4 regions of the Agrobacterium sp. NPDC090283 genome follow, and region 1 is predicted to be linked to each of the others. Evidence: predicted binding sites of a transcription regulator. Region 1 holds the regulator's gene; each other region holds the start of a gene.
What was found. The regulator PhoB, encoded in region 1, activates phosphate uptake and scavenging genes when phosphate is short. The targets are predictions, from matches to a motif close to TGTCATNNANCTGTCAT.

Region 1 (7,257 bases):
CACCTCCGCGGTGCGCGGTAATTTCCCCGAGGACGTGCGGGCGCAATCCGAAGCGCAGCAGAGCCTGACCTACGGCATGGTGACCTCCATCGCCCGTGGCCTCCAGCGGCTGACACCGGAGGAAACCGCGCAGGTCGAGGCGGATACGGCTGCGGTCCGGCCGCTTCTGGCATCGAAGGGTGTGGCGATCGCCGGTGATCCCGAGCGTTTCATGGTCGATGCCGCCCACACGCTCAACACCATGAGCTCCACCAGCCGCATTGCGATGATCGCCATCGTCCTGCTGGCCGCGCTCGGTGGTGCCGCCTATGCGCTGCGTGCGATCGCGCCGCGCTTCCGGGCGCGCAACCAGGTTGAGAAAGTCATTCTCGCGGCCCTGCTCGTCGCCTCGTCCATCGCCATCCTCACGACCATCGGCATTGTTTTGTCGATGCTGACCGAGGCGATCCAGTTCTTCACCATGGTTCCGGCCCACCAGTTCTTCTTCGGAACGGTCTGGGATCCGCGTTTTGCCGCGGCGGGTGCTACCGACTCCTCCGGCCAGTTCGGCCTTATCCCGCTGCTCGCCGGCACGCTTTATATCGGCTTCGTCGCCATGCTGGTTGCGGTTCCGGTCGGTCTCTTTTCGGCGATCTATATGGCGGAATATGCCTCGCCCCGCTTCCGCTCCATGGCAAAGCCGCTGCTTGAAGTGCTCGCCGGCATTCCCACCATCGTCTATGGCTTCTTCGCGCTCACGACGGTCGGTCCTTTCCTCAGAGACATTTCCACGCAGATCAACGGTCTGGCGACGGGCAACTACGCCAACTTCATCCAGGCGCAGAGCGTCATCACCGCCGGCTTCGTCATGGGCATCATGCTGATCCCCTATGTGTCGTCGCTGTCGGATGACATCATCACCGCCGTGCCGCGCTCGCTGCGTGACGGTTCGCTTGGCCTTGGCGCCACGCGCTCCGAGACGATCAAGAGGGTCATTATTCCGGCCGCTCTTCCCGGCATCGTCGGTGCCGTGCTGATGACGGCGTCGCGTGCCATCGGTGAAACCATGATCGTGGTTCTCGCGGCAGGTGTTGCTGCCCGCCTGCAGCTCAATCCCTTCGAGCCCATGACCACGGTAACGGTCAAGATCGTCAGCCAGCTCACCGGCGACCTTGAATTCACCTCGCCGCAGACGCTGGTTGCCTTTGCGCTCGGCATCACGCTTTTCGCCATCACGCTTTGCCTGAATATCTACGCGCTTTACATCGTGCGCAAATACCGGGAGCAATATGAATGACCGACATCGTTTCTCCCGCAGCCGGTGCTGCCGTCAACAGGGCCACACGCCGTGATATCGGCATCAAGCGCCGCTATGCCGCCGAACGCCGCTTCCGTGCTTACGGCATGGCAGCGATTTCCTTCGGCCTCATCTTTCTGTTCCTGCTGCTGTTCTCGGTGGTTTCCAAGGGTTACACCGCCTTCCAGCAGACGATGATCACCGTTCCGGTCGAATTTTCCGAACAGATCATCGATCCCAAGAATGAGCGCGCCACGAACCCGGCGAAACTGATGACGGCCAATTATCCGGTCGTTGCCCGCGATGCCGTCGCCAAGGTTCTCGGCGTTGCGCCGACGGACCGTGCCGGCCTGCGTGCCGTCAACCTCCTGATCTCCGACAGCGTGCGTACGCAGCTTCGCGACATCGTCGTCGCCGATCCCGCCGTCATCGGCACCACGCGCACCGTCACGCTTCTGGCGTCGGGCGACGTCGACAGCGCCTTCAAGGGCCAGGTCGATCTGACGGCGGATGAGGCCAATCGCCGTATCTCGAACCAGCAGCTCGGCTGGATGAACCAGCTCGCCGAAAGCGGCCAGCTCGGCAAACATTTCAACACCGGTATCTTCGTCAACGGCGCCTCGAGCCGTCCGGAAGCGGCGGGTGTCGGCGTGGCGCTGATCGGCTCCTTCTACATGATGCTGATCGTGCTGGTGCTGTCATTGCCGATTGGTGTTGCCGCTTCGATCTATCTTGAGGAATTCGCTCCGAAGAACCGTCTGACGGATCTTATCGAGGTGAATATCAACAATCTCGCGGCCGTTCCTTCGATCGTTTACGGTCTGCTCGGCCTCTCCGTCTTCATCAACTTCATGGGCTTTCCGCGCTCGGCTTCGCTGGTCGGCGGTCTCGTCCTGACGCTGATGACCCTGCCGACGATCATCATCGCGACCCGCGCTGCCCTCAAAGCCGTGCCGCCGTCGATCCGCGCCGCAGCCCTCGGTCTCGGTGCGTCCAAGATGCAGACGATCTTCCATCATGTGCTGCCGCTTGCCATGCCCGGCATCCTGACCGGCACCATCATCGGTCTCGCCCACGCGCTGGGCGAAACGGCGCCGCTGCTGCTGATCGGCATGGTGGCATTCGTCGCGAACTACCCGACAACGCCGATGGATCCGTCCACGGCCCTGCCGGTGCAGATTTACATGTGGGCGAACGAAGCCGAGCGCGCCTTTGTCGAAAGGACATCTGGCGCTATCATCATCCTGCTTTTGTTCCTCATCGTCATGAATGTTGGCGCAATCCTGTTGCGTCGCCGCTTCGAACGGCGCTGGTAGAGGGAGCTTGAGCAATGAACATGTTGTCGGAAGCAGCAGTTGAAAAGGCGCTGGACAAGAAAATGAATGAAGTCTCATACAAGATGATCGGCAAGGACGTTTCGGTTTATTACGGCGAAAAGCGCGCGCTTTACGACGTGAACCTCAACGTTCGGGAAAATACGGTGACGGCGCTGATCGGCCCGTCCGGCTGCGGTAAATCCACCTTCCTGCGTACCCTGAACCGTATGAATGATACGATCGACGGCTGCCGGGTCACCGGCAAGATCACGCTCGACACCGACGATATTTACGATCAGCAGATCGATGTCGTGGAACTGCGCGCCCGTGTCGGCATGGTGTTCCAGAAGCCGAACCCCTTTCCGAAGTCGATCTACGAGAATATTTCCTACGGCCCGCGCATCCACGGTCTCGCCCGCAACAAGGCGGATATGGATCAGATCGTCGAGCAGAGCCTGCAGAAGGCGGGTCTCTGGAACGAGGTGAAGGATCGTCTGCACGAATCCGGCACCGGCCTTTCCGGTGGTCAGCAGCAGCGTCTGTGCATTGCCCGCGCGGTTGCCGTCAGCCCGGAAGTGATCCTGATGGACGAGCCCTGCTCGGCGCTGGACCCGATTGCGACCGCAAAGGTCGAGGAGCTGATCCACGAGCTGCGCACCAATTATACGATCGTCATCGTCACGCACTCCATGCAGCAGGCGGCCCGTGTTTCCCAGCGCACGGCCATGTTCCATCTTGGCCATCTTGTCGAGGAAAACGAAACCGACAAGATGTTCACCAATCCCGACGACCAGCGCACGCAGGACTACATCATGGGCCGCTTCGGCTGATCCCGGCCGGCGCTTTATCGAAACCGAACAAGACTGGTGCCTCTGCCGTGCCCGCTTCCGGGCACGCGCATGCGGGCCGAGCCGGAGGACTAGACCATGACACAGACAACAACCCATTCGCATATCGTTTCCGTCTATGACGATGAATTGAAGTTTCTGACGCGCCGCATCGCGGAAATGGGCGGTCTTGCGGAACAGATGTGCGCCGACGCCGTGCGTGCGCTCGTCAATTCCGATGCCGCGCTTGCGCAGAAGGTCATTTCCGACGATACGATCCTCGACCATTCCGAGCGGGAGATCGGCGACAAGGCCATCGTCACCATCGCCAGACGCCAGCCGATGGCGGCCGATCTTCGCGAGATCATCGGCACCCTGCGTATCGCCGGCGACCTCGAGCGCGTCGGTGATCTCGGTAAGAACACCGCCAAGCGCGTCATCGCGGTTGCCGGAACCGGCGTGCCGCGCAAGCTCGCCCGCGGCATCGAGCATCTGTCGGAGCTGGCACTGGTGCAGCTCAAGGAAGTCCTTGACGTCTATTCCACACGTTCCGCCGAGAAGGCCAATGCCATCCGCGAGCGCGACGAAGAAATCGACGCCATGTATACGTCGCTCTTCCGCGAGCTTCTGACCTACATGATGGAAGATCCGCGCAACATCACCACCTGCACGCATCTTCTTTTCTGCGCCAAGAACATCGAGCGTATCGGCGACCACGCCACCAATATCGCCGAGACGATCTATTACATGACCACCGGCAGCCAGCCGGAGGGCGAGCGTCCGAAGGACGACAGTTCCAACACGCTCGGTTCGGTGACCGAGTAACAGACAAGCAGCGGCTTGCGGAGTTAGCATATGGTGCCCAAGATTGCAGTTGTGGAAGACGAGGAAGCGCTGAGCGTCCTGCTTCGTTACAATCTCGAGGCTGAGGGATATGACGTCGACACGATACCCCGTGGCGACGAGGCGGAAATCAGGCTGCAGGAGCGTATTCCGGATCTTCTCATCCTGGACTGGATGTTGCCCGGCGTTTCCGGCATCGAACTGTGCCGGCGGCTTAGAATGCGGCCGGAAACCGAACGCCTGCCCATCATCATGCTGACGGCGCGCGGCGAGGAAAGCGAACGGGTTCGTGGCCTTGCCACCGGTGCCGACGATTATGTCGTCAAGCCGTTCTCGACGCCGGAACTCATGGCCCGCGTCAAGGCCATGCTGCGCCGGGCTCGTCCCGAGGTTCTGTCTTCGGTGCTGAAATGCGGTGATATCGAACTGGATCGCGAGACCCATCGCGTTCACCGCAAAAGCCGCGAAGTGCGCCTCGGTCCGACGGAGTTCCGGCTGCTGGAATTCCTGATGACCTCTCCGGGCCGGGTATTCTCCCGCTCGCAATTGCTGGACGGCGTCTGGGGCCACGATATCTATGTGGATGAGCGTACCGTCGACGTGCATGTCGGGCGTCTGCGCAAGGCGCTCAATTTTTCGCATATGCAGGATGTCATCCGCACCGTGCGCGGCGCCGGATATTCGATGGAAGCCTGAGCAAAACCGAAACCGATGGTTTCACTTAGGATAATTCCCCAAAAATCAGAAGGCCCGGGACCGGAATGGTGTCGGGCCTTTCGATTTTGAGCCTTCCGCAAATGCGGCACCCCTGTCATTCTTGAGGGTGATGGACGTCCGCTGAAATCCGGATTGCGCAGTGAAGCCTCTCAGGAGGAAGGATGCGGCACGCCGCCGACGAATTCAGAGCATTTGCAGTAAGGGACGCGTCGCGGTTTGCGTCCGCAGATTGCGCAAGAACAAGGATTGGAGCGCCTCTTAAACAATGCGTGCTGCAAGGCGGAGCCGCCTTGAATTTCGCCATAAAAAAACGGGCCCGAAGGCCCGTAGTTTTTGAGTGTCGAATGCGTGCCGCAACACTCAAGCCTTGCGACGCTCGCTTACCGGCTGGTAGGCGAGCTTTGCATGGAACTTGCAATAGGGCGAAGATTCCAGTGCTTCACAACCGCAGAAATGGAAATCGTCTTTCAAGGGGTCGCCAACCGGCCACTTGCAGGTGCGTTCCGTCAGTTCCGTCAGCGTCAGGCGACGGGAAATTGGCGTAACGACGTTCTTGGAAGGAACGTATTCGAGAACTTCGGCGGTCTCGATATCGATCTCCTCGTGCAGCGCCGTTGCCGCGTTGGAGCGGTTCAAGGCCCGCGCGGGGGCTGCGCTGACGCGGTTTGCGAAATTCGTCGCGCGTGGGGCGGGGGCGGCAGCGCGCTTGGGCGCGGAACGCGCCGAAGTGACCGGGCCGCCGGCCTTCACGCGGCCAGGCAGGTTAAGGCGATGGACCTTGCCGATCACGGCATTGCGGCTGACGCCGCCCAGCTGCGCCGCTATCTGGCTGGCGCTAAGCCCCTCGGACCACAATTTCTTGAGTTTTTCGACCCGCTCGTCTGTCCAGTTCATGCCGCTTCTCCGCTCGTCGCGTATAATGTCGGCAGAATCCCTCTCCGTCTCGCGGGCGTGCCGCGAGCGTGGTTTCCGCCGGATTTTTGGTGACTAGTTCCGCCGCAATGCAGTCTAGTAATTAGCGATTAACCTAGTGCCAGCCTGACTCCGTGGCAAGAGTCGCGGGAATCATCTGGAATCGATTTTCCGGTTTTCCCCAACTTGCTGGCGAGTTGAGTCTGAAAGGCAACACCTTGGGCCTCGCCGTCCGCCTCCTACTAGTGCTTGAGAAGCCCGGGAAACGCGGACTTTTGTTGACATCGGCAGGCGAAGTGACAATAGTGCCCCTGCCGCCGCGAGGCGGCATTTTTGATTTTCAGGCAAGGGATAACCCCGAAAGCCTATTGACAACCGTCTGACAGCGCATCCGCGCAAGGAGTGATACAGCCATGGCCGAAGCCGCCGCGCCATTGTTCGATACGTTTGCAAGAGCCCCCCTGCGCTTCGAGCGAGGCGAGGGCGTCTGGCTGTTCACGGAAAGCGGCGAACGATATCTGGATTTTGCAGCCGGTGTCGCGGTCAACTCGCTGGGCCACGCCCATCCGCACCTCGTGGAAGCGATCAAGACCCAGGCCGAGAAGGTCTGGCACGTTTCGAACCTTTATGAAGTACCGGGCCAGGAAAAGCTTGCAAAGCGCCTGACGGAAGCGACATTCGCGGACAAGGTCTTCTTCACCAATTCCGGCGCGGAAGCGCTGGAATGCGCGATCAAGACCGCGCGCCGTTATCATTATTCCAAGGGACATCCGGAAAAGTTCCGGATTATCACCTTCGAAGGCGCCTTTCATGGCCGTACGCTGGCGACGATCGCCGCCGGTGGTCAGCAGAAATATCTCGAAGGTTTCGGTCCCAAGGTCGAGGGTTTCGACCAGGTGCCCTTCGGTGATGTCGATGCGCTGAAGGCCGCGATCACGGCTGAGACGGCCGCGCTTCTGATCGAGCCCATTCAGGGCGAAGGCGGCATTCGCGCGCCCAGCAAGGAATTTCTGCAGCTGCTGCGGTCGCTCTGCGACGAGCATGGCATGCTGCTGATTTTCGATGAGGTGCAGACCGGTGTCGGCCGCACGGGCAAGCTCTTCGCCTATGAGCAGACGGGTGTTGCGCCCGATATCATGGCGGTTGCCAAGGGTATTGGCGGCGGTTTCCCGCTCGGCGCGTGCCTTGCGACGGCGGATGCCGCTTCCGGCATGACGGCAGGCGTGCATGGCACCACCTATGGCGGCAACCCGCTGGCCATGGCTGTTGGCAATGCGGTGCTCGATGTCGTCCTCTCCGAGGGCTTTCTGGAAAAGGTTCGTGATGTCGCGCTGGTCTTCCGCCAGGGCCTTGCCTCGCTGAAGGA
Region 2 (7,257 bases), on a different contig from region 1:
CCAGCGGGAAACGGAACGCGAAAACGCGCCGGGTGTCGAATAGCCCAGCCTGTAGCTAATGTCGGATACCGGAAGATCGCTTTCCACGAGGAGCTTGAAACCGGCGTTTTTGCGGATGGCGTCCTTTATCTCGTTGAGATTGGTGCCGAGTTCGGCGAGCCGCCGTTGAAAACTCCGTTCCGACAGGTTGAAATAGGGGGCGATCTCCCCGAGCGACAGCTCGGCATCCGACAGCCGCATCTGCATGTAACGTTTCACCTGATCGATGAAATGGGTCGCATCCGACGATGTTTCCGGTCGCAACATGCGGCACTGCAGGTTCATCAGCTCGAACAGCCGCTCATCCGCATTCGGATTGACCACATCGAGAAGCGATACTGGCAGACGCATGGTATGGATGGGCTGGGAAAAACTGACGCGCCTCGTCATTCGTTCTCTAAATAGTTGAATATTATTCGGTTTCGGCCGCTCCAGACCGATCTCTATCTGGTTTATACGATCTCCGAGAATATCACGCAGGCGCTGCACCAGGACGGCGAGCGACAAATCCACATATTGATCGCGTTTGGCGATAACCGGTGCGAAGGACCATGACAGGGTTACCTGCGTGGCATCCGTTACCATGGTGAAATTGCTGTTATTGGTCGCGTAATAAACATGGTCCTGAAGAAAGCGCAGGAACGCCCTTACCGTCGGTGCACTGATCAGGCCATATCCGAATGCGCCGGATGCGCCTGCGGGAAAGGCTGAGGCACATTGCAGACCGAAGGCATCGTCACCGGAAATCAGTGCGCAGGTTTCGAGCAGACGTGAAAATCTATCGAGGCTGATACGCTCCGTCAGGCTGCTGAATGTGGCTGGATCAATATTCAAGGCCTTGCAGATGGGAGCGATATCGATGCCCCGTGACCGGGCATAATTGCTGACGCCGGCAGCCAGACCGGCGACCACAGTTATCTCATCACTGACCCTTTTTTCGGGCATCCCTCGCCTTGGCGTACCATGTTTGGAAATTGTCGCCTGATGGTAAGCCTTGAAAGGGCGTTTGTCGAGCAGCCAGGCCGGGGGATTTTAAGCGCGGCCCACACCGGCGCTTTGCTCCAGCACCCGCATGATGGTTTGGCCGGCATCTTCGATTGCGCCGCTATTATCGACGGTTATGACATCGAAGTCCCCGACGACGGCCAGCGAGCTGCGTTCCAGCCGCCGGAGGATATCGTCCCGGCTTTCCCGCCCGCGTTGCTCCAGCCGCCTTGCCAGCACCTCCGGCCGCGCGACGATGTTCACGACCTTGAGACGGGAAAAGGCGGTGCCGAAATGGGGAAGTGCCGAGCGCGAGCCATTGGCGATGACCACGTCGCCCGCCTCGAGATGACGATAGACCGCAGCCGGGATGCCGTATTTCAGCCCATGTGCCTGCCAGGAGACCGCGAAGGCGCCCGCCTCTTCCAGCCGATTGAACTCATGTATCGAAACGGCATCGTGATTTTCACCGCCAGCATCGCCGCTGCGGGTAATGACACGGCGGGTGAAGTGAAAACCCGGCCGGCTGGAAAGCTGTGTCGCTGCATAGTCCATCAGCGTGTCCTTGCCGGCCCCGCTGGGGCCGACAATCACGATCATCGTGCCGGGCAATTGTTCGCGCCGGCTATCCTGCCCATCGCCGGTCATGCCACGCGCTTGCCCTGCCGCCAGACCGAACGGGCGACCGGCACACCATCCTCGCGATGAACCCGAACCAGATCGGCCCGCAGTCCCGTTGCGATACGACCACGGTCAACAAGGCCAACCGTCCGGGCGGGCGTGGCAGTGACCATGCGGAGCGCTTCCGGCAGAGAGATGGCTTCCACCTGATCGGCGAGCAGGAAGGGCGCGAAGAGCAGGCTGAACGGCACATAATCGGAAGAAAGAACATCCAGCACGCCGATCTCGGCCAAATCGCGGGCGGCGATATTGCCGGAATGGGATTTGCCGCGGACGATGTTCGGCGCACCCATCAGCACGCTCATGCCGGCGCTGTGCGAGGCCTTTGCAGCCTCGACGCTGGTGGGGAATTCCGCCAGTTTCACGCCGTGGCCGATCGCCTCGCCGACATGCGCTTCGGTGGCGTCGTCATGGCTTGCGACGGTGATGCCGCGTTCGGCGCAGCGGGCGGCCAGATAATCGCGGTGCTTGGCGGAAAATTCCGCCGAAGCAGCCTGCCGCCGCCGCACGAACTCGGCGAAAGCCTCGTCGCTCAAACCGCGCTTCTTCTGGTAATAGAAAATGTACTGATCCATCGATTGGAACTGGCGCTGACCCGGGGAGTGGTCCATCAACGAAATCAGCCGCACGCGGGGATCGGTTTCGAAGTCTTCGAAATGCTCCAGCACATCGGCGGAGGCGACCTCACAGCGCAGATGCAGCAGGTGGTCCGCACGCAGGCGGTTCTGGTCCGCCGCCGCCTCGATGGCGTCAGCCATTTCGCGCATTTCGCCCTTCTTGAAACCGCCATCCTCATCCGAGCCGAGCCGCAGGCAGTCGAATACGGTGGTGATGCCGGAGGCCGCGACCTGCGCGTCATGGGCCTGAATGGCGGCGATCTTGTCCCAGATAACGCCAGGGCGCGGCGAATAATGCTGCTCCAGATGGTCGGTGTGCAGTTCCACCAGGCCGGGGATCAGGAAGTCACCTTCGAGGTCTTCTCCGGTCTTGGAGGCGCCTTCGCTGATATCGGCGATCTTGCCGTCACGGATCAGGACGGAGCCCAGAATAATATCGTCTTCCAGAACGATACGGGCATTGGAAAGGGCGTGCTCGGTCATGGGTTCGCATCTTTCTTTGGTGGCTGGCCAAGGGGGTGCCAGCTATGAACGGTAAAGGGCGCGCCACGCGTTTCTTCAATGAACAAAGCGAGGCCGGAAATGCTGAGGGGCTGATCAACGAACTCGGAAAACCGCGCCGAAAGCACCTCGTGCATGGCGGGCTGATCGCTCTCGTCGATGCGGCCGGTCAGCGTCATGTGAAAACGGAAGTCATCCATCACATGCGGATAACCCCAGAGCGACAGATTTTGCCGCTGGCTCTCCGTCAGCATTTGTGGCCGCCGCCGGGCAATATCTGTCTCGGACAGGGGTGCGCGAAACCGGTCGAAATGATCGACGATCTCGGCGGCAAAATCCTGCAGCGGCTGGTAAATGCGGTCCGGAACCAGTGCGAAAAAAGGCCCGAGCGCACCGACGACGACGCGGGGAATTTCGAAGGCAGGCTGGCTGGCCGCGAAATCTTCGAAGGCCGCGAGCAGCTCCGCCTCGCTGTATTTTTCGGCAAGTTCGAAAGGCGCCTTCAGGGTGGCGTGGAAACCATAACGGCGGGGTTCTTCCGTCATCTCGGCATAGTCGTCGTGGTCGTCATGCAATGTGTCGGAAAATGCATTTCGGCCCAGCCAGCGCGACGCTGCTTCAGTCAGCGGATGATCCTTAGCCGGAGAAAAATAGATGGCGTAGCGCACGGCAAGCACTCTTCAGTGTCATGGGAAACCAGGGATGAGAAGCTATTTGGCGTGACTCGCCCGCTTCCCGCAAGGTCAGGAGTGCGAGGTAATTGGTTTCCGTGACAGAATGATGATGCCGAGGGAAAAAAGCGCATTCGAAATGCGGCAGAGTTCGCGAATGCGCTCCAATGGCAGATGGACGAGGCGAGGGGGATATGTTCGGCGTCCGTGAGGGCTCTGCAAATGCCCGAGGGGCGGGACAACAAATGCCGTTGTGGCTTTTATCATCCCGCTCTTTTTAGGCTTAGTGCTGTGTTTTACCGATCAGGCGCGAACGCAGGGAATTGGAGATGTGGTCGAACAGGAAAACGACAAAGAGGATGAGCAGAACCATATAGGCGACCTTGTCCCAGTCGGCATTCGTACCCATCGCCTCCAGCAGTTTCAGGCCGATGCCGCCGGCACCCACCGCACCGATGATGGTGGCGGAACGGGTGTTGCTTTCCCAGAAGTAGAGCGATTGCGAAATGAAGACCGGCAGAACCTGCGGCAACACGCCGAAGCGATTGACCGCAATCGGGGATGCACCGACCGACTTGACGCCCTCGCGCTGCTTGTCGTCCACATTTTCCAGTGCCTCGGCGTAGACTTTGCCAAGCGCGCCGGTATCGGTGAAGAAGATCGCGGCAATGCCGGGGATCGGTCCGGGGCCGAAACTGCGGGTGAAGAACAGCGCCCAGATCAGCATGTCGATGGAACGCAGGAAGTCGAACAGGCGCTTCATGCCCCAGTTTGCGGCCTTGTTGGCGGTGATGTTGCGGGCGGCGATGAAGGCGAGCGGCAGGGCAACGAGCGTGCCGAACAGCGTGCCCACAAATGCCATCACCAGCGTCTGCATCAGCTTGGAAAGAATATCGGCATGTTGCCAGACGCTGTTGTCGAGGAAATCATCGACCATATGGCCGATGTTGGAGCGTTCGGGATCGAGCCTTTCTCCCCAGAGCGCCAGCGCGGCAAGTTCGCCATAACCCTTGCCCCAGAATTCCGATTTGGTGTCGAACAGGAAGTTGGCCCATCCAAGGAAACGGCGCTGCACATAGACCTGGCTGGTGCGGATTTCCGCCTGGCCAGCAAAGCCGTAATGCACGAGAACCTTCTTGCCGTCCTGCTGGATTTCGTCGGGCAGGCCCTGCGGAGCGACCGCCGCATCGTCATTGATGATGACGGGGTAGTTCTTGCCGTCGACATAGACATCCACCCGGGTCGGGGTCACATCGAGGCGGTTTTGCGTACCGGCATAGACCACACTGTAGCCGCCGCCCGGCAGGGGCTGCAGCCAGTCGATCTTCGCATCGGCGGGATATTGCCCGCGGCTTGACCATTGCGGCTCAACCTTGCCGTCTTCAAAACGCAGGCGCGGCTGGGCGCGCCAGGAATACCAGTCCTGAATATAGCTCGAAGCGCGATCCCACCGCCCCTGCATGAAAGCCGGTCCGACATTGAAGAAGAAAAAGCAGCCGATGAGATAGGCGGTGACGGCAAGAAGGCCCACGAGCAGGCCATACCGTTGCATGAAACTGCGGTTGAATACGCCGGGATATGCAGCCGTCAGCCTCTCGCGGTCGGCGGTGTTGAGAATGAAGCTGGACGACATCAGGCCGCTCCCCGTCCGAATTCGAAGGATTGTTGGCCGATCAGCTTACGGCGCAGCCAGCTGGAAAACTGGTCGACGGCGATGATGGTGATCAGCAGAAGGATGATGATGGCATAGGTCTTCGACGCGTGATCGTTACCGATCGACAGGCGGAAGACCTCGCCGATGCCGCCGCCGCCCACAGCGCCGATGATGGTGGAGGCGCGCACGTTGATTTCGGCGCGCAGCAGCGCGTAGGACACGAAATTGGGCAGCACCTGCGGCACGATGGCGAAGCGCACCCGCTCCAGCCAGTTGGCACCAGCGGCGCGCAGGCCTTCATCCGGTTTCATGTCGGCATTTTCGACGACTTCGAAGAAGAGCTTGCCGAGCGCACCGATCGTATGAACCGAAATCGCAATGATGGCCGCGATCGGACCGATCGACAGGATGGCGGTCAGCAGTCCGGCGACGACGATTTCAGGAAAGGCGCGCAGCACTTCCATCACCCGGCGCACCACCCAGCGCACGAGGCCAGCGCCGACGAGATTGGTGGAGGCAAAGAAGCAGAGCACGAAGGCGAAACTCGTGCCGATGATTGTCGAGACCAGCGCGATATTGAGTGTGATGATCAGCTGGTAGATGAAATGCGGGATGTAGAAGCCGTCGGTGATGTAAACGCGATCCGCGACATAATTATATTTCAGCGAACCATCCGCATAGGGCGACGGCAGGTCGAACATCGCCCGGAAGATTTCCAGCGGACTATCGGGCACGAAGGTCTTCATGAAATCGAAGAAATAGGGCAGGCGCTCGAAGAATTTTCCCGAATTGGCCGCATTGGCGAAATTCAGGGAGGCGGCGAGGATGACGAGAAAGATCACGAGCGAAATGACGGTATAGATCCGCCGTGTCGCAAGCTGCTGTTGATAATGGCGCATGACCGTCCGGGACGATGCGCTCAACCCCTCGGATGAGAGGGTACCATTGTGCAGTGTGGTCGCCATGCCGCTTTTCCTTTATTGGCAAAAGCGGCGGCGCCGTGGGGCACCGCCGCTTCCGGATATGATCTGAGGATCAGCCGCCGATAACGGACTTACGGGCGTCGATGATCGTCTGGTAGAAGGACGGGTCGACCTTGATGTAGGCGGTGTTCTTGCCCTGGGTGAAGCCCTGGAAGCATGCGAGGTCCTTCTTCGGCAGTTCCATGAAGAAGTTTTCGACCTTCTGCTTCATCGCGTCGCCCAGCTTGTTGGTGACCATCAGCGGACCGTTCGGGATCAGCGGCGACTTCCAGACTTCGACGATATCGTCCATGTCGAGGTTGCCCTTCTTGACCATCTGGTAGAGGTTGCCGGCGGTGTAGCCTTCTTCCCACTTGCCAACGCCCGAACCGAAGGTGGTGCCAACGTCGAACTTCTTGTCGAGAACGGCGAGAACGAGGTTCTCATGGCCGCCGCCGAAGCCGGTTTCGGAGAAGTATTCCTTGACCGGAACGCCGGTTTCCTTCGGGATAGCCACGTTCGGAACGAGGAAGCCGGAGGTGGAGTCAGGGTCGGCGAAGCCGATCTTCTTGCCCTTGGCGTCAGCCAGCGTCTTGATGCCGCTGTCCTTGCGGGCAACCATGATCGTGTAATAACCGGTCGAACCATCGGCGCCAGCCGTGGTCAGGATCGGGTCAACGGCCTTCGGATCGGCCAGAGCGATCTTGGCGTAGGAGGATGCGCCCATGGAAGCGATGTCGATGGTGCCGCCGAGCAGGCCCTGGATGACGCCGTTATAGTCCGGCGACGGGAAAACCTGAACTTCGGAAACGCCGGTTGCAGCCTTGAGGCCATCGGCAACGCACTTGGTGTTGCGGATCTGGTCGGCTTCGTTTTCGGAACCGTCGAGACCGATGCGCAGAACCTTGACGTCCTGAGCCATGGCGGAACCGGCCAGAACGCCAAGGGCGACTGCCGAAAGAAGGACTTTCTTCAACATGGACTTTCTCCTGTTTCCCGGCGAGCCGGAGTTTGTTGTGAAGTGTCGGCCCTTGACGCGGGCGCAAACGATGCTGAGCGGTTCCTCAGAGCCCGGCGAGAGCGAGCGGTTCGGGACCGGCAGATTGTTGCACCGGACGCGCGGCAAGCTGCGCGCCGGGAATATTGAT
Region 3 (7,257 bases), on a different contig from region 1:
GCCTGATATCGGGCAATATCTTCTGGCGTTCGGATGCGAATTTTTCGCTCTGGGCCGTCGTCATCGCCAATATCTGGCTCGGCACCTCCTTCAACATGATCCTGCTTTCCGTCGGCCTCGCCTCCATTCCGGGTGATCTTTACGAAGCGGCGGAGCTTGATGGCGCCAATGCCTGGCAGCGCTTCTACACCATCACCCTGCCAATGATGCGCTCCACCATCGGCGCGATCGTTTCGCTCGGGTTGATCTTCACCTTGCAGCAATTCGATCTTTTCGCCGCCATTACCGATGGCGGACCCAATAACAGCTCCAACGTGGCGCAATATTGGGCCTGGGATCTGTCGTTCCGGCAATATGATTTCGGCAAGGGCGCAACGATATCCGTCATCATGATCGTTTTCGTCATGCTGGCATCCGTCGTTTATGTGCGCTCGACACGGCATGAGGTGCGCGGATGAGCACCACCAACCGCAATCGCCTGATGCTGGCAATCGCCATCGTTCTCGCCATCATCTACCTCTTCCCGCTTTACTGGATGTATCTGACATCGCTCAAAAGCGGCTCGGAAATGTTCGCCAATCCGCCATCCTTCTGGCCCAGCGATCCGCAATGGCAGACCTATGCCTATGTCTGGAACAGCCGCAATATGGGGCGCTACCTGTGGAATTCGGTGCTGATCGCGTCGAGCGCGGTGTTTCTGATCACCATTCTCGGCGTCGGCTGTGCCTATGTTCTGGCGCGGTATCGCAATGTCTGGTTGGATATCGGCCTGTTCCTCATCCTCATGCTGCAGGTTCTGCCGGCATCGCTGATGATCACGCCGATCTTCGTCGGTTTCTCGCAATTCGGGCTTCTGGATTATCCGCGCCTGTCGGTCGTCCTCGCCATTGCGGCCAAAAGCATGCCCTTCTTTGTCGTGCTGGTGCGCGCCACCTTCATGGCGGTGCCGCAGGAGCTGGAAGAGGCGGCGCTGGTGGATGGCAATTCCCGAGTCGGCGCCTTCTTCAACATCGTGCTGCCGCTTGCCAGAAACGGCATAATCGTCAGCGCCATCCTCATCTTCATGCAGGCCTTCGGTGAGTTCGTCTATTCGAAATCGATGATCCAGGCGGCGGAACTGCAGCCCGCCAGCGTCGGTCTCAACTCCTTCATGGGCCCCAATACCAGCGAATGGAACAACATCATGGCCTATGCGACCATGTATGTGACGCCCATTCTCGCCCTCTTCATTCTCTTGCAGCGCCGCATCGTTTCCGGCCTGACATCAGGAGCGCTCAAATGACCCTTCAGATCGAACTTTCCGGCGTCAACAAATATTACGGCGCCTTCCATGCGCTGAAGAACATCAACCTTTCCATCGAGAAGGGCACCTTCGTCGCACTTGTCGGCCCTTCCGGCTGCGGCAAATCCACGCTTTTGCGTTCGCTCGCGGGCCTTGAAACCATATCGGCCGGCGACATGCGCATTGCCGGCACGCTCATGAACGGCGTGCCGCCGCGCAAGCGCGATGTGGCCATGGTGTTCCAGTCCTATGCGCTCTACCCGCATATGACGGTGGAGGAAAACCTCACCTATTCGCTGCGCATGCGCGGCGTTGCCAAGGCCGAGGCCCGCAAGGCGGCGGAAGAGGTTGCGGCCACGACCGGTCTTTCCAAGCTGATGAAGCGTTATCCGCGTGAACTCTCCGGCGGCCAGCGTCAGCGCGTGGCCATGAGCCGGGCAATCATCCGCAATCCGCAGGCCTTCCTGTTCGATGAGCCGCTTTCCAACCTCGATGCCGCACTGCGCGTTCATATGCGCAAGGAAATCCGCGCGCTGCACGATCGCCTGCATGCCACCTCGGTCTATGTCACCCATGACCAGATCGAGGCGATGACCATGGCCGATCATGTCGTCGTCATGCGTGACGGTGTCATCGAACAGCAGGGAACGCCGCTGGAATTATACGACCGCCCCGTCAATCGTTTCGTTGCAGGCTTCATCGGCTCGCCGGCGATGAATTTCATTCCGGCGACCGTCAGCCCGGATGGCGCTTCCCTTCAGTTACGGTTCGATGAAGACGAGCCGCAGCAGTCGGTCAGGAACCCTGTCTCCCTGCCTCCCGGTAAAAATGTAATCGTCGGCATCAGGCCGGAACATATCCGGCCGGCAACGGCAGTCGGGGCAGCATTGACGCTGCCTGTCTCCGCTGTGGAAACGACCGGTTCGGCGACCTTCCTCACAACGGCAACATCCACCGAACTGGTCATCGCGGTGCAGGGACGCAGCGCGGTCAAAGCCGGTGAAATGATCGGCCTCGACATTGACCCATCCGATATGCATTTGTTCGATGAGGAAACGGGTGTTGCCCTCCTGAACCGGTAAGCCTGAGCCAAATGAGGCGCCCGGACCATCGGCAGGATCAGGAACCGTCGCGACGGTCCGGGTTGGTTTCACGGCCAGAGAAGGGACCTTTCCCACGTCGGATTATCCCCGACAAGACCATATCGCAGCCGCTTGTGATTGCGGTCGGATGCCCCCTGCCAGAACTCCGCGACAACGGGCGCAACGGCATAGACACGCCATCCCGGGGACACATAATCCGGATTGGCCGCGATGAGGGCCTGCGCCTCGGCCATGCGGCTTTCGAGGCCCTCGCCCGCTTCGAGAATTTCGCTTTGCCGCGAGGCGATGGCGCTGGCCCGCGAGCTGACGGGGCGGTCGAGAAAATCTTCCGCGCATTCACCGTCGGAAAGCATGATTGCGGGGCCACGCAGGCGAACCTGCCGTCCGAGCGCCGACCAGTAGAAGGTCAAAGCGACGTGCGACCTGTTTTCGATCTGCCGCCCCTTGGGGCTCTCAGCCTTTATGGCAAAATGCCAGCCGCGCTCGTCAAGGTTTTTCAGGATCAGCATGCGGGCATCGGGCCAGCCGTTCTCGTCCACCGTGGACAAGGTCATGGCGTGCGGCTCGCGGATACCGGCATTGAGGGCATCGTCCAGCCACAGGGCAAAAGCGTCCTGTGGTGTATCGGGCAGCGCAAGCGGATCGCACTCCGGAAGCGGCGCTTTCAGCGACGGGATTTGGCGCAACCTGTCTTTCATCGACAGGGTAATGGCCTCGGAACATGTCATGGTCGGTTCTCCTCTAAAATGATGGCGGGAATGGCGGAAAGCTCGGCGACCGAAAGTCCGGGCCCCGGGCCTTCAGGTCGCACCAAGATGGTCGAGAGACCGGCGGCCCGGCCGCCGGCAATGTCGGCATGGGGATTGTCGCCAATCATCCAGCAAGCACGATGCGGTGCGAGCACTCCGGCCACATGATGAAAAAGCGCGGCCGATGGCTTCTCAAGGCCGATCAGGCCAGAGGAAAAAACATGATCCATGCAGCTGGAGAGGCCGATGTTTTTCACCAGCGACGGTAGTTCCGGCGCAAAATTAGACAGGATCACATGGCGCCAGCCGGCAGTGGATAATTGATCAAGCACAGGCATGGCCTGCGGATCGACTTCCCAGCCGACGGGATCGAGATAGATCCCGCGCGAATGTTTTGCGACCTCCGCCGCCATGCCTCGGTCCATGCCCAGCGCCACGAGCGCCGCTTCGGCTGCGGTGAGAATGGCACGCCACCACGCTTCCGCGTCCCCCGCGAAGGCATGTGCGAGTTCCGCCCGATGCCAGGGAAACGCGCCGGACAAGAACGGGCGGATATTGTCGGCCATGCCGAGAAAGGCGGGATCGACCATTCCCGCGGCTGTCTCCAGCGCGCCGGTATAACGTCCTCTACGGACGGCAAGAGTGCCCTCAAAATCCCAAACAATGTAGCGATCAGGCGAAATACTGGTAATCATGCGGACAACCGAAACGGATGAGTTTTAAATAGAATATACCACTGCAAAGAGGTATATACCTTTAACCTCATTCATGTGACATCTGCAAGACAACCGGACGCCGCGCATGGACAATGCAACATCAGAAACAAAATCTTTATGGCGGCAGGTCGCCGCCGCGTTGCGCGGGCGGATCGAACAGGGAGAGTTGAAACCCGGCGAAAAAATTCCCTCCAGCCAGGACATCGCCCGGGAATTCAAGGTCAACCGGATGACGGCGCGCCGCGCGCTGGCCTCACTGGAAGAAGAAGGACTGCTCCGTATTCTGCATGGCAGCGGCACCTTCGTCAGCGACGCGCCGATTCCTTACGTCGTTGGCCGCCGGGTCCATTTCGACCGCAATCTTGAAGCCGTGAATGCGCGTCCGGACCGCAAATTGCTGCGCTGGTGGCTTGAACCGGCGACGGAAGATGTCGCAGCAGCTCTCGGTCTTGGCATAAAAGCACCGCTGCTCGCCCTGCAAATCGGCGCTTACGCCAATGGTCACCCCATCGGCATCGGCACCCGCTTTTGTTGTGCGACACGGTTTTCCGGCTTTCCGGAGATTTTCGAAGAGCTGGGATCGATCAGCGAAACACTGAAACGGTTCGGCGTGGTTGACTATCAACGTGCAAAAACAATCGTCGTCGCACGGCTGCCAGCTCCTCACGAACATTATTTCCTCAAATCGTCGAAATCGCTGCCGGTGCTCGCCTACACCGCAATCGACCGGGCCGCGGACGGAAACCCGATATCCTGCTTCATCGGCTGCTTTTCGTCACAGGCAATCGAATTGCACATCACCGATTGAGGCGCAGGGAAACGCAAATGAACCTGCGCATGAAGACATGCCTTTTTGTTGCCGCTGCCGGCCTTCTGGCATTCGCCGCTTTCCAGCTGAAGGATTTTCACATCGGTATAGGGGAGCGCGCCATGGGCGGTTATGACGGCTCCTCCTCCGACCCTGAAGCAGCTGCCGATGCCGCGCGTGAAGCAAGGGAAGCCGCCGCGCGCGCCGAAGCCGCAGTCGACGCCCTCAAACGCGAGGACTAGGCGTGGATAGCAGTTCCGGCTGCAGTTCCTCTGAACCCGCCCGGTTCAGCGGTTCTTGAAGAGATGATGCTACGGCGAGCGGTGGTCGCAGGGGCGCGGAAGGTGGCCTGCAGGAGCGTCTCCCGCGCAAATGTTTCGATCGGCATAGGCGACGCCGTGCGACCTGTGATATCAGGCATAGGATTTCGCAACGGGGGAGTTGAATGGCGAGAGGGTTCGTGACAGCCGAAGAGGTGGCGAAAAGGGCCGGGGTTTCGCGCTCCGCCGTCTCGCGTACCTTCACACCCGGCGGCAGCGTATCGAAGGCCGTCCGGCGCAAGGTGCTGAAAGCCGCACAGGAACTCGGCTACCGCGTCAACCGTCTGGCGCAGGGCCTCAACAATGACCGTTCCAACCTCATCGGGGTCGTCGGCGCCAATCTCAGCTCTCCCTTCATTTCAAAGCAGCTCGATCTGCTGAGCATCGGGCTTCTGCGTCGCGGCCTGCAATGCCTGCTGCTGAATGCGGCGGATGCGCGCAAGGACATCGCTCCGCTGATCGAACGGCTCTTCGAGTTCCGCGCCCAGGCTATCGTCGTTCTCTCCGGCGAGCCGCCGGCCTCGATCGTCGACGAATGCATCGCCAATGGTGTGCGCCTCATCCTCATCAATCAGCGTCTTGACCGCACCGATACGAACATGGTGCTGAGCGACGATTCCCGCGGTGCCGAGCTTGCCGCCATGCGGCTTGTGGAGGCAAAGTGCAAAAAGGTCGCGGTCGTTTCCAGCGGCAGCCAGACGCCGGCCCAGTTGCGCCGCGCCAGCGCCTTCACCCAGCGCATGACCATCGAAGGCATCGAGGTCGTTCCATGGTCCGGCGGACCGACGAGCTATGACAGCGGTTATCAGGCCGGCCGCGAGTTGCTGACCGACAAAACGATAGACGGCGCCTTCTGCGTGACCGATCTGCTGGCGCTCGGCTTCATGGATGCAGCGCGGCTGGAAATGGGCCGTCGGGTGCCGGAAGACATATCGATTGTCGGTTTCGACGATATTCCGCAGGCCAGCTGGAAAAGCTACCAGCTAACCACCGTTGCCCAATCCTTCGACGCGTTGACCGAGAAGGTTTTGACCGCGCTCGATAGCGATGAGCCGGAAACCCGACTTCAGGTCGTACCCGTCTCGATGGTGGAGCGCATCACCGCGCGCTAGACGCTTCCACGTCCATCCGCCGGCATCCTCCGTTCAAACCGCAACGCGTTCGTGCCGCGGTGCAAGCCGAAGCGTCAGATCGCCCGGGCTGCTCTCGGCACGTTCAAGAAACAGGCCGAGGGCTCCGAAGAAGATTTCGAGAAAACTCTCCACCGAACCATCGTGATGATCCGGCGCGCGACCGAAGCGCTCCGCCAGCATTCGATAAAGGGAAAGCCGGTGCGGCGCGATATGCGGCAGCGCAAGACCTGCGCCCTGGCGCAGGCAATACCAGTCGGCAATCAGCTCGAACATCGGCAGCTCTAAGGACAGGACAGCATCGTCGGACGAGGATAGGCCTTTTTGTCCAAGCAGGCCGAGAACGTTCCGAATGCTCTTGTCGGCGATTGCCGCGACGACCTCGGCTGGCCATTCCCTGGTGAAATAACGGCGCCTGATCAGCGCCCGGTTGTGGCCCAGCAGAAACTCACCGTAATTGCCGGCAGCAAGGGCCCGGTCGTTTTCCTCGCCCGCCAGTGCCGTTTCCTGCGCGTAACCACGGCAAATGCGGTCATTGACCGGCAGGGCAGCCATCTCCACCGTCTCGACAAGGATTTCCTGCCGCGACGGATGGACGACCTTGAAGGCAGGCGGAAAGGCGACAAGCGATGGCACGGCGATATTGGTGAGCGAATTTTCACCCTCCCCGCGCCGCGTCACGCCTTCCACATGCAGGTGCCCACTGAAATGGACGGTAAGCCCGGCCTGTAACAGCGCATCCTCCACGGCCTTGCGCGGCGTACGACGCACGACATTGGTTTCGCCGAACAGGGCACTTTCTGCGCCGCTTGCACCATCGAAAGGGTCGAGCGCCGGATAATGGGAAAAGCCGAGCAATGTCTTGCCGTGCATTTCCGCCCTGCGGCGCACATCGGCGATCCAGTCAATGAGGAAAGGCTTGCAGCGCAAAAGCGCATTCCAGCCACCGGAGGTGCTGTCGGTGAAAGCCGCCTCCTCGCCCGTTTCAAACGCGCCATCGAGCGGCTCGAAAATATTGGCATCGATCATCAGCAGCCAGAGGCCCGGCTCCGGCTCGACCAGATAGGAGGCATCCATCAGACGATAGACATTGCGCCCATCGGGCGAGCGCACCTCATACAGCCGGTCTTCCGCCGCATCGGACATTCC
Region 4 (7,257 bases), on a different contig from region 1:
CGCGCGGGCGCGCAGTTCGGCGAAGTTGCGTTTTCCGGCGATCAGCAGGCGCTCGGCGACATTGCCGCTGCTCGTGTGGTTCATCAACAGGCCGAGATGCGGGTTCTGGTAGACGATGCCGATATGGTGGGCGCGCAGCATACGCCGCTCAAAGCGGTCGAGCGTGAAGAGGTCGCGGTCCGCATGGCCCGGCAGCGCCAGATTATAGGTGCCGGTATCGGGCGTATCCTCGAGATTCATCATTCTGAGAAGTGTCGACTTGCCGGAGCCGGATTCGCCGACGATGCCGAGCACTTCGCCCGGATAGACGGTGGCGTCGACGCCGGCGAGAGCCGTGACATCGCCGTAATTCCTGGCGATGCCGCGCATCGTCAGGATCGGCTCTGCCAGCATGAGTTTCGGCGGCTGGCGCTTCAGACCGGCCGTGTTGTCGAAATTAAGCGCCGCCATCAGTCCATCTTTCCGTTTTTGTACCAGGCATCGCCGATCTCGACCGTCCCGCCTTCCGATTTCTGGATGTGCTTGACGCCGAAATGGCTGTCGGAGAGTTCGTATTGCGACGAGCCGTCTTCCTGCGGCAGCTCGTTCATGAAATAGCCGGTGACATGGCTGCGGTAGCAGGTCTTGTCCTGATGATCCTCGACCCGGTAGGGCACGTCGTCGAAGACCAGCGGTTCGACGCTGGTATAGGGCGGCACGGCGAAAATGCGCTTTTCGCGGCCGGCCGAGAGGATCGTCAGATGATCGGCCTGATTGAGTTTCGGCACGTCCCAGCGCGGGATCGGCGATGGCGTCATGACGTGACGGCCGTTGACCATGCTCGGATAGCTCGACCCCTGCATGATGCGGCCGGAGCGGACGAGCTGTTCGTAGAGGATCAGCCAGAGCTGGCCGTAATCGGCGTCACCGTGCATTTGCCGGGCAACCGACATGTCCGGCTGGACGGGGCGCAGCGGCTCCGGGTTCGGCACCTGCAACACGAGGATCTGGTCTTCGCGCAGCTTCTCTTCCGGAATGCGGTGGCGCGACTGGATGATCGTCGCCTGCCTCGTATCCTCGGTCTCGACAGCGCCGCCGACGCGGCCGACGAATTTGCGGATGCTGCTGGCATTGACCGAATCGTCTGCGCCTTGGTCGATGACCTTGACGATCGATGCCGGCTTCAAAAGCGTCAGCGTCACCTGCAGGCCGCCGGTTCCCCAGCCGCGGGCGATCGGCACTTCGCGGCTGGCATAGGGCACCTGATAACCCGGCACCGCGATGGCCTTCAGAATGCGGCGGCGCAGTTCGCGCTTGGCCGATTCATCGAGAAAGCCGTAATTGAAGGCCGCCCAGGGCCTGGTGAGTTCCTGTAGCGTCGTCACAGCGCGACCTCTTCCTCGTCTTCTTGTTCGAAAAGCGCCGCCTCGGCCGCCGGCCTGGAAACCGCGGCCTCCCCGTCCGCCTTGACGCGGCGGATCGCGTCGAGGCTCGACTGGAAGGTGACATAGTGAGGCAGCTTGAAGTGGATGCAGAAGCCGGAGCTTTCGACCGGCTCGGTATGGTAGAGCACGAATTCCTCGTTGGAGGCCGGATGCGCGTTCGGCTGGCTGGAGGCGATATCGAGCGTGGCGGCGGCGATCACCTTCACCTCGTTCCAGCCGAAAGTGGCCGAGAAGCCGAGCTGCAATTCATGGGTCTTGGTGATGACCTCGGTCTGGCTGACACGCACGCGGCCGGCGCTGAAGACGGTGCCGCGCGGGTGGCGGAGCCGCACCGGCGCTTCGGCGAGACGCAGCTCGTTGACGGTCGGGTGGACGTCGCCGTAGCCGCGCATGGTGGCGTAGCCGAGCGCCAGCGTGCCGCCGGTATCGGCGCGCGCAAGGCTTTGCAGCTTGTGGGCGCGCTCGGCCGGGAAAAGCAGCGGCTGGCGGGTGAGGTCGGGAATATCGTCGGGCGCGATTGCCTCTGAGGGGTAATCCTTGATCAGGCCCTGCGCCTTCTGCCAGGCGGCGAGCGACGGCTGGGTCGCCGGCGCCGGTTCGGTGGCCGGGATGACCGGATCGGGCGTGTAGTCCTCACCCATCAGCACGCCGACCTGTAGCAGGCGGTGCGAATAATCGAGCGTCGGCCCAAGGATCTGGCCGCCGGGGATATCCTTGAAAGCGGCCGAGATGCGGCGGAGGGTGAAGAGGTCCGTCTGGGCGACCGGCTCGCAGACCGCAAGGCGCGGCTGGGTGGTGCGATAGGCGCGCAGCAGCAGCACCGCTTCGTAAATCTCGCCGCCGGCCTGGGCGATGGCGAGTGCCGCGAGATCCGGCTCATAGAGCGATGCCTCGCCCATGACGCGATCGATCAGATAAGGCAGACCTTGTCTGACGGCATCGATACGGGCGCGGGTGATCGGGCCGAGATCGTCGCGGAACAGGTTTTCGGCCTGTTCGATGGCGCGTTCGCCGCCACGGGTTGCTACATAGGCCATCAGAGCACCTCGATTTTCGTGGAACGGGGCAGACCGACCAGCCGGTCGGCATCGACGAGATAGAGATCCCAGCCGAGCGGATAGCGGATCGCCTTTTCGCGCATCGCCCAGAAGGACGGGTCGATGCCGCCGATTTCGATCGTCAGCGACCCCTTGATGCCGGGGCCGGTAAGGCGAAGGGCCTGGCCGGAACCGATCCTGGCCGGCGCAAACAGCGTCGCGGCTTCGTCCGGATAGGCAAGCGAACCGCTGCGCAGCGCCGACAGCGCCTCGACCTCGGCTGCGCAGCCGAGCGGGGCGAAGACATATTCGGCCCTGTCGAGGAGAGCGCGGTGAGCGCCGGTGTCGGCGAGCCGCCGGTCGAGCGCGGCGTCATCGGCAACGTAGAAGGTGCATTCGCGGTCGAGCAGGCTTTCGGCCAGCGTCTCGAAGCCGGCGAAGGGCAGGGTGCGGATGAGGCCGGGGCGGCCGAGCGCCCACATCAGCGCGTCGAATGCCGCATTGGTGCGGCTGTCGTCGGCGGTCGGGGTCAGGGAGAGCGACATGGTCAGAAGGTCTCCATCTGCACGCGGGTCGCCTCGACCTTTTTCAGCCGTTCGCGGTCGGTTTCCTCCTGGTGGCGGCTTTCGGCATCCAGAAGTTCGAGGATCGGGCCGGGCCGGTGCTCGGCGGCGATGGCCGCGTCGATGACGGCCATCGCCATCGCATGTTCGAGATCGCGGCCGGTGACGGCGCCGTAACCTTCGACATCGCGCTCCGGCACACGGATATGCGCTTCCGCCACCAGAACCTCGCCGAGATGGAAGGCGGTGTTGCGCACCGTATCCATGAAGGGCAGCATGGCGAGCCCGGTGCGGTTGGCGACGACGGAAACAGCGCCGAGATCGGTCAATAGGGTCTCGGCGCAGGCCTTGATGGTTTCGGGGCGGCTTGCCGCCAGAATGTCGAGCGCCTGCCCATGGGTATAGGCCGCGATGACCGGCTCGCCGGTCGCAACGTCAGTCATTGGTCTTCCTCTCTGCGGGTATTGCCGTTGCCCGGCTTCCGGGCGCTTCATCGTTATCGATGACGAACTGCATTCTCTCGCCGGCCCAGACCACTTCGGAATAGGCGATCGGCCGGCCTTGCATGTCGACGTCGACCTTCTGGGTGACGAGGACCGGCTGTTCCGGGGATTGCGCCAGAAGCCGGGCTTCCTCGGCGATCGGCAGGCGGGTCAAAATGGTGGTGGCTTGGCGCATATAGTCCGGAATGCCGAATTCCCGATAGATTTCGGTGATCGAGGCGCCGATGCGGCGACGCGCCGGCATGTCCGGAAAGCGCTCGACCGGATAATAGCTTCGGCCGACCGTTATCGGCACGTCGTCGGCAAAGCTGCGCCGCAGGATCATATAGACCTTCGAGCCTTCCAGAATGCGCAGCGCCGCGGCGACGACCGGCGGGACGGCAATCTCCATCTCGTCGATCGGCTGGCCGGAAGGGACGCGCCCCTGTTCCTTCAGGTTGCGGCTGAAACGCGTGCGCCTGGCGATCGCATAGCGGATGACCGACTGTTCCTCGACAAAAGTGCCGCGACCCTGTTCGACCCGCACCTTGCCGGCCGCCGCAAGTTCGGCGATGGCACGCCGCACCGTGTGCCGGCCGACGCCGAAGCGCCGCATGATCTCCAGTTCGGTCGGCAGCTGGCTGCGCGGCGCCAGGACCCCGGACGCGATGTCCCGGCTGATCTGCTTTTCGATGGATTGCCACTGGCCCCATTTGGGGCGTTCGGTCTGCACCATGGCCAGCCTATATGTTCGGACGACTTCAAATTCATTCGGATGAATGTGCTTATAGCTGGCCTCAATGACAGTCGTATGTCCGAATGGGCATTTGCCGGGATTTCTAACGGCGGGCGCTTGCCGCAGTTCAGCCGCTCGTGCGGCGCAACCAGTCGGCGGTCTGGCGGCTGGCCCGGGTTGCAGCGGAAGCTGCGGTCTCACCATCGAGCAGGGCATGGAGGAAAGCGCCGCTGAAGCGGTCGCCGGCGCCGATCGTGTTTTTGACATGGACGGTTGGCGCCGGAGCGACTTCAACGACGTTACGTCCGTCGAACAGGGTGACCGGGCGGGGGCCGTCGGTCAGCACCAGCATTTTCAACCGCGGACCCGCGATCGCCCGGGCGCGCCGCCAGGCGATCTCGATCCCGTCGTCCGCATCGTGGCGCGACGAGATGACGTAGTCGGCGGGGCGAGGTGTGGCCGGGCGCAGCGGCAGTTGCGAGATGATGAGCGGTATCGTATCGAGCTCCGCGACGAGGCCGGCGTCGAGATTGAGCGCGTTGAGATAGGCCGCATCGCCGCTGAATGGAGCGCTGGCCGCAAACAATGGACTGCTGCGATCCCCGCAATAGAGGATCGTTCGCTCGCCGTTCGGTTCGAGCAGGATTTCCAGCGGTCTGGTTTCGCCGGGATGCAGCGCCACCTGCCGCGTGTCGAAACCCATTTCCTGAAGCACCTTGAGTGCGCGGAGGCCGTGTTCGTCCTGCATCAGCCGATTGACGAAGGCGACTTCGGCGCCAAGCTCGAGAAGCTGGCAGCCGGTGAAAAAGCCACCGCCGCCAAGATGGATTTCGCGTGAGGAAAACCGCAGCCGCCCGCCCGCAACCAGCGGATCGTCGAGCTGCCAGATGCGGTCGTGGTTGACCGAGCCGATGACGATCACGTGATACATGCTTGCCTTATCTTTCGTCGATACCGCGAATTTTCCGCTACTGAAAGGAACGATAGACACCCCATTTTACGGAGGCATGACGGATATTTGAGCAAGTATAGCCATTGAAAGCGGACAGGCCGAAAGCTACCGAACATTCGACGGGTCATCTCATTGATTGTGACTTTCTGATCAACGAGACGATGAAAAAGACGGCGATCGGCCCGGCGCGAACTTGAACGGTTCACCTTAGTCCGTGGTTAAGGCGCTTGCTGGTTCATCCAGCATTGTTCGGTATCGATTGAGGCTCTCTTCAAGATGTGCCGCAATTGCGTTCTTTGCAGCCTTCGCATCGCCCTGCGTTATAGCAGAAAGGATAGAGGCGTGTTCCTTGTTTATTTTCTTGAGATAGGCTTGGTAAGCTCGCGATGATTGGCGATGTTTCAACACGAGTTCGAAGTTGATACTCTCCATCACCGCTTCCAGAAAACTTGGAAAATGAGGGTTTCGCGTTGCTCTGGCAATTGCAAGGTGGAACTCGAAATCTGCACGTGCTTCGATTTCGGCGTCGTCAGTTTCAAGGGCGTCGAGATGATCATAGGCTCGCGCGATTTCGGCCAAAGCTTCCGGCGTCCTGCGGGTTGCCGCGAGTGCTGCAGCCTGCATCTCAACACCGAGCCGCAGTTCGAGTATTTGCATCGCGGAGCGGATATCGTCGATCCGGTTGATCTCGAAGTTCAGTGTCTTTGCGTCTTTTTCCGTAACAAATACACCAGCACCCTGTCTGGCAGTGACCCGGCCGCCGACTTTAAGCGACATGAGGGCTTCGCGAATGACGGTGCGCGACACCCCGAACTCCTCGCAGAGCTGAGCGCTTGATGGTATCTTTTCTCCCGCAGAATAAAGCCCCGAATCGATGCGTTCGCTGAGCTTTGCAACAACGATTTCTGCGAGATTGCCGCGTTGCGTGATAATCGACAAAAGATGCCCCGTCTTGTTATGGAGTTGGATTTATCACATATCACATATCATTCTACTTGGCGACGCCCGGTTTGAGAAGGTCGCACAATGTCTCCAAGGGATGAGGGAGACGCTTTTGGTCGATTTCTTTTGCCTGTGAGCGGCAGGAATAACCGGTTGCCATTGTTACGATCTCGTCCGAACGGGCAATTTCCGCCGACCAGCTCATCCCGTACAGCTTCTCGGATGTGCTGCGGTTGCGTAGCTCATGTCCGAATGTTCCAGCCATACCGCAACAGCCTGTGTTTGCAATCTGCAGATCGACGCCGACTGCTTTGAAAACGGTCTGCCATTGCATCAGCGAGGAAGGCGCATTGGTGCGCTCCGTACAGTGCGGCAGCAGCTTGAGCTGCTTGCTTATCTTTACTTCCTGGGTGGCATCCATCGGCCTCGACATATTCGCCAGCCACTCCTGTGGCAGGAGCACGGGCGGTATGTTGCTTTGGCTGTCTGCTTCCCTGTATTCGCTCCGGAAGGCGAGCGTCATGGACGGATCGAGGCCAACCAGCGGAACACCGGTTGCGGCAAGGCGATCGAGTTCGCCTGCGGTTTTTGACGCGGCTCTCTTAAACCGATCCAGATAGCCGTGGACATGCAACGCCTTGCCGTTCGTCAGGGGCGGTGAGAGAAGAGGCGTAAAGCCAAGCAATCGGGCAACCTCTATTGCGGCAACGCCCACCGATGGATCGAAATAGGCTGTGAATGCATCGGCAACGAAGATAACGAGGCGTTCTCGCTGGTTCAGGGGCAACGCGTCAATCCGGTCAGCCTGTGCGACGTCGACCCCCATGCGCGCTGCCAGGCGCGGAAGAGGTAAACGTGCCAGACCAGGAAGCGCTGTGAGGCCTGCCAGTCTCATTGTGGCGCGACCGAACGAGCTGCCAACAGCGAGATTATAAATCGGCCGGAATCTTGCCATGAGAGGCAACATGGTTTCGATACTGGCGACAAGCGGATCTTTTAACGGTCGCAGGTACCTGCCGTAATAGAGGTTCAGGAACTTCGAGCGGAAAGCAGGCACGCTGACCTTGACCGGACATTGGCCGGCGCATGCTTTGCAGGCAAGACAGGTATCCATGGCTTGC

Region 2: a site for PhoB is predicted at 3,592-3,608, ahead of ACIQUH_RS13895 (DUF1045 domain-containing protein). Genes of this name have one in related genera too.
Region 3: a site for PhoB is predicted at 3,905-3,921, ahead of phnF (phosphonate metabolism transcriptional regulator PhnF). Genes of this name have one in related genera too.
Region 4: a site for PhoB is predicted at 4,307-4,323, ahead of phnF (phosphonate metabolism transcriptional regulator PhnF). Genes of this name have one in related genera too.

What each region holds. Positions count from the first base shown of each region.
Region 1 covers NZ_JBIVYG010000034.1:7,001-14,257, reverse strand. The annotation lists gene pstC (phosphate ABC transporter permease subunit PstC) at 1-1,276, shown strand, start outside; gene pstA (phosphate ABC transporter permease PstA) at 1,273-2,592, shown strand; gene pstB (phosphate ABC transporter ATP-binding protein PstB) at 2,607-3,422, shown strand; gene phoU (phosphate signaling complex protein PhoU) at 3,519-4,244, shown strand; gene phoB (phosphate regulon transcriptional regulator PhoB) at 4,275-4,958, shown strand; gene ACIQUH_RS27195 (GcrA family cell cycle regulator) at 5,340-5,873, opposite strand; gene ACIQUH_RS27190 (aspartate aminotransferase family protein) at 6,305-7,257, shown strand, end outside.
Region 2 covers NZ_JBIVYG010000008.1:128,164-135,420, forward strand. The annotation lists gene ACIQUH_RS13880 (AraC family transcriptional regulator ligand-binding domain-containing protein) at 1-984, opposite strand, end outside; gene phnN (phosphonate metabolism protein/1,5-bisphosphokinase (PRPP-forming) PhnN) at 1,072-1,671, opposite strand; gene ACIQUH_RS13890 (alpha-D-ribose 1-methylphosphonate 5-triphosphate diphosphatase) at 1,668-2,804, opposite strand; gene ACIQUH_RS13895 (DUF1045 domain-containing protein) at 2,801-3,499, opposite strand; gene phnE (phosphonate ABC transporter, permease protein PhnE) at 3,777-5,126, opposite strand; gene phnE (phosphonate ABC transporter, permease protein PhnE) at 5,126-6,112, opposite strand; gene phnD (phosphonate ABC transporter substrate-binding protein) at 6,183-7,088, opposite strand; gene phnC (phosphonate ABC transporter ATP-binding protein) at 7,174-7,257, opposite strand, start outside.
Region 3 covers NZ_JBIVYG010000005.1:130,646-137,902, forward strand. The annotation lists gene ACIQUH_RS09835 (carbohydrate ABC transporter permease) at 1-458, shown strand, start outside; gene ACIQUH_RS09840 (carbohydrate ABC transporter permease) at 455-1,282, shown strand; gene ACIQUH_RS09845 (ABC transporter ATP-binding protein) at 1,279-2,364, shown strand; gene ACIQUH_RS09850 (pyridoxal 5'-phosphate synthase) at 2,433-3,113, opposite strand; gene ACIQUH_RS09855 (HAD family hydrolase) at 3,110-3,829, opposite strand; gene phnF (phosphonate metabolism transcriptional regulator PhnF) at 3,936-4,658, shown strand; gene ACIQUH_RS09865 (hypothetical protein) at 4,676-4,900, shown strand; gene ACIQUH_RS09870 (LacI family DNA-binding transcriptional regulator) at 5,104-6,090, shown strand; gene ACIQUH_RS09875 (metallophosphoesterase family protein) at 6,124-7,257, opposite strand, start outside.
Region 4 covers NZ_JBIVYG010000009.1:56,130-63,386, reverse strand. The annotation lists gene ACIQUH_RS14820 (ATP-binding cassette domain-containing protein) at 1-450, opposite strand, end outside; gene ACIQUH_RS14815 (alpha-D-ribose 1-methylphosphonate 5-phosphate C-P-lyase PhnJ) at 450-1,364, opposite strand; gene ACIQUH_RS14810 (carbon-phosphorus lyase complex subunit PhnI) at 1,361-2,461, opposite strand; gene phnH (phosphonate C-P lyase system protein PhnH) at 2,461-3,006, opposite strand; gene ACIQUH_RS14800 (phosphonate C-P lyase system protein PhnG) at 3,009-3,467, opposite strand; gene phnF (phosphonate metabolism transcriptional regulator PhnF) at 3,460-4,242, opposite strand; gene ACIQUH_RS14790 (PfkB family carbohydrate kinase) at 4,370-5,173, opposite strand; gene ACIQUH_RS14785 (FadR/GntR family transcriptional regulator) at 5,402-6,133, opposite strand; gene ACIQUH_RS14780 (FAD-binding and (Fe-S)-binding domain-containing protein) at 6,186-7,257, opposite strand, start outside.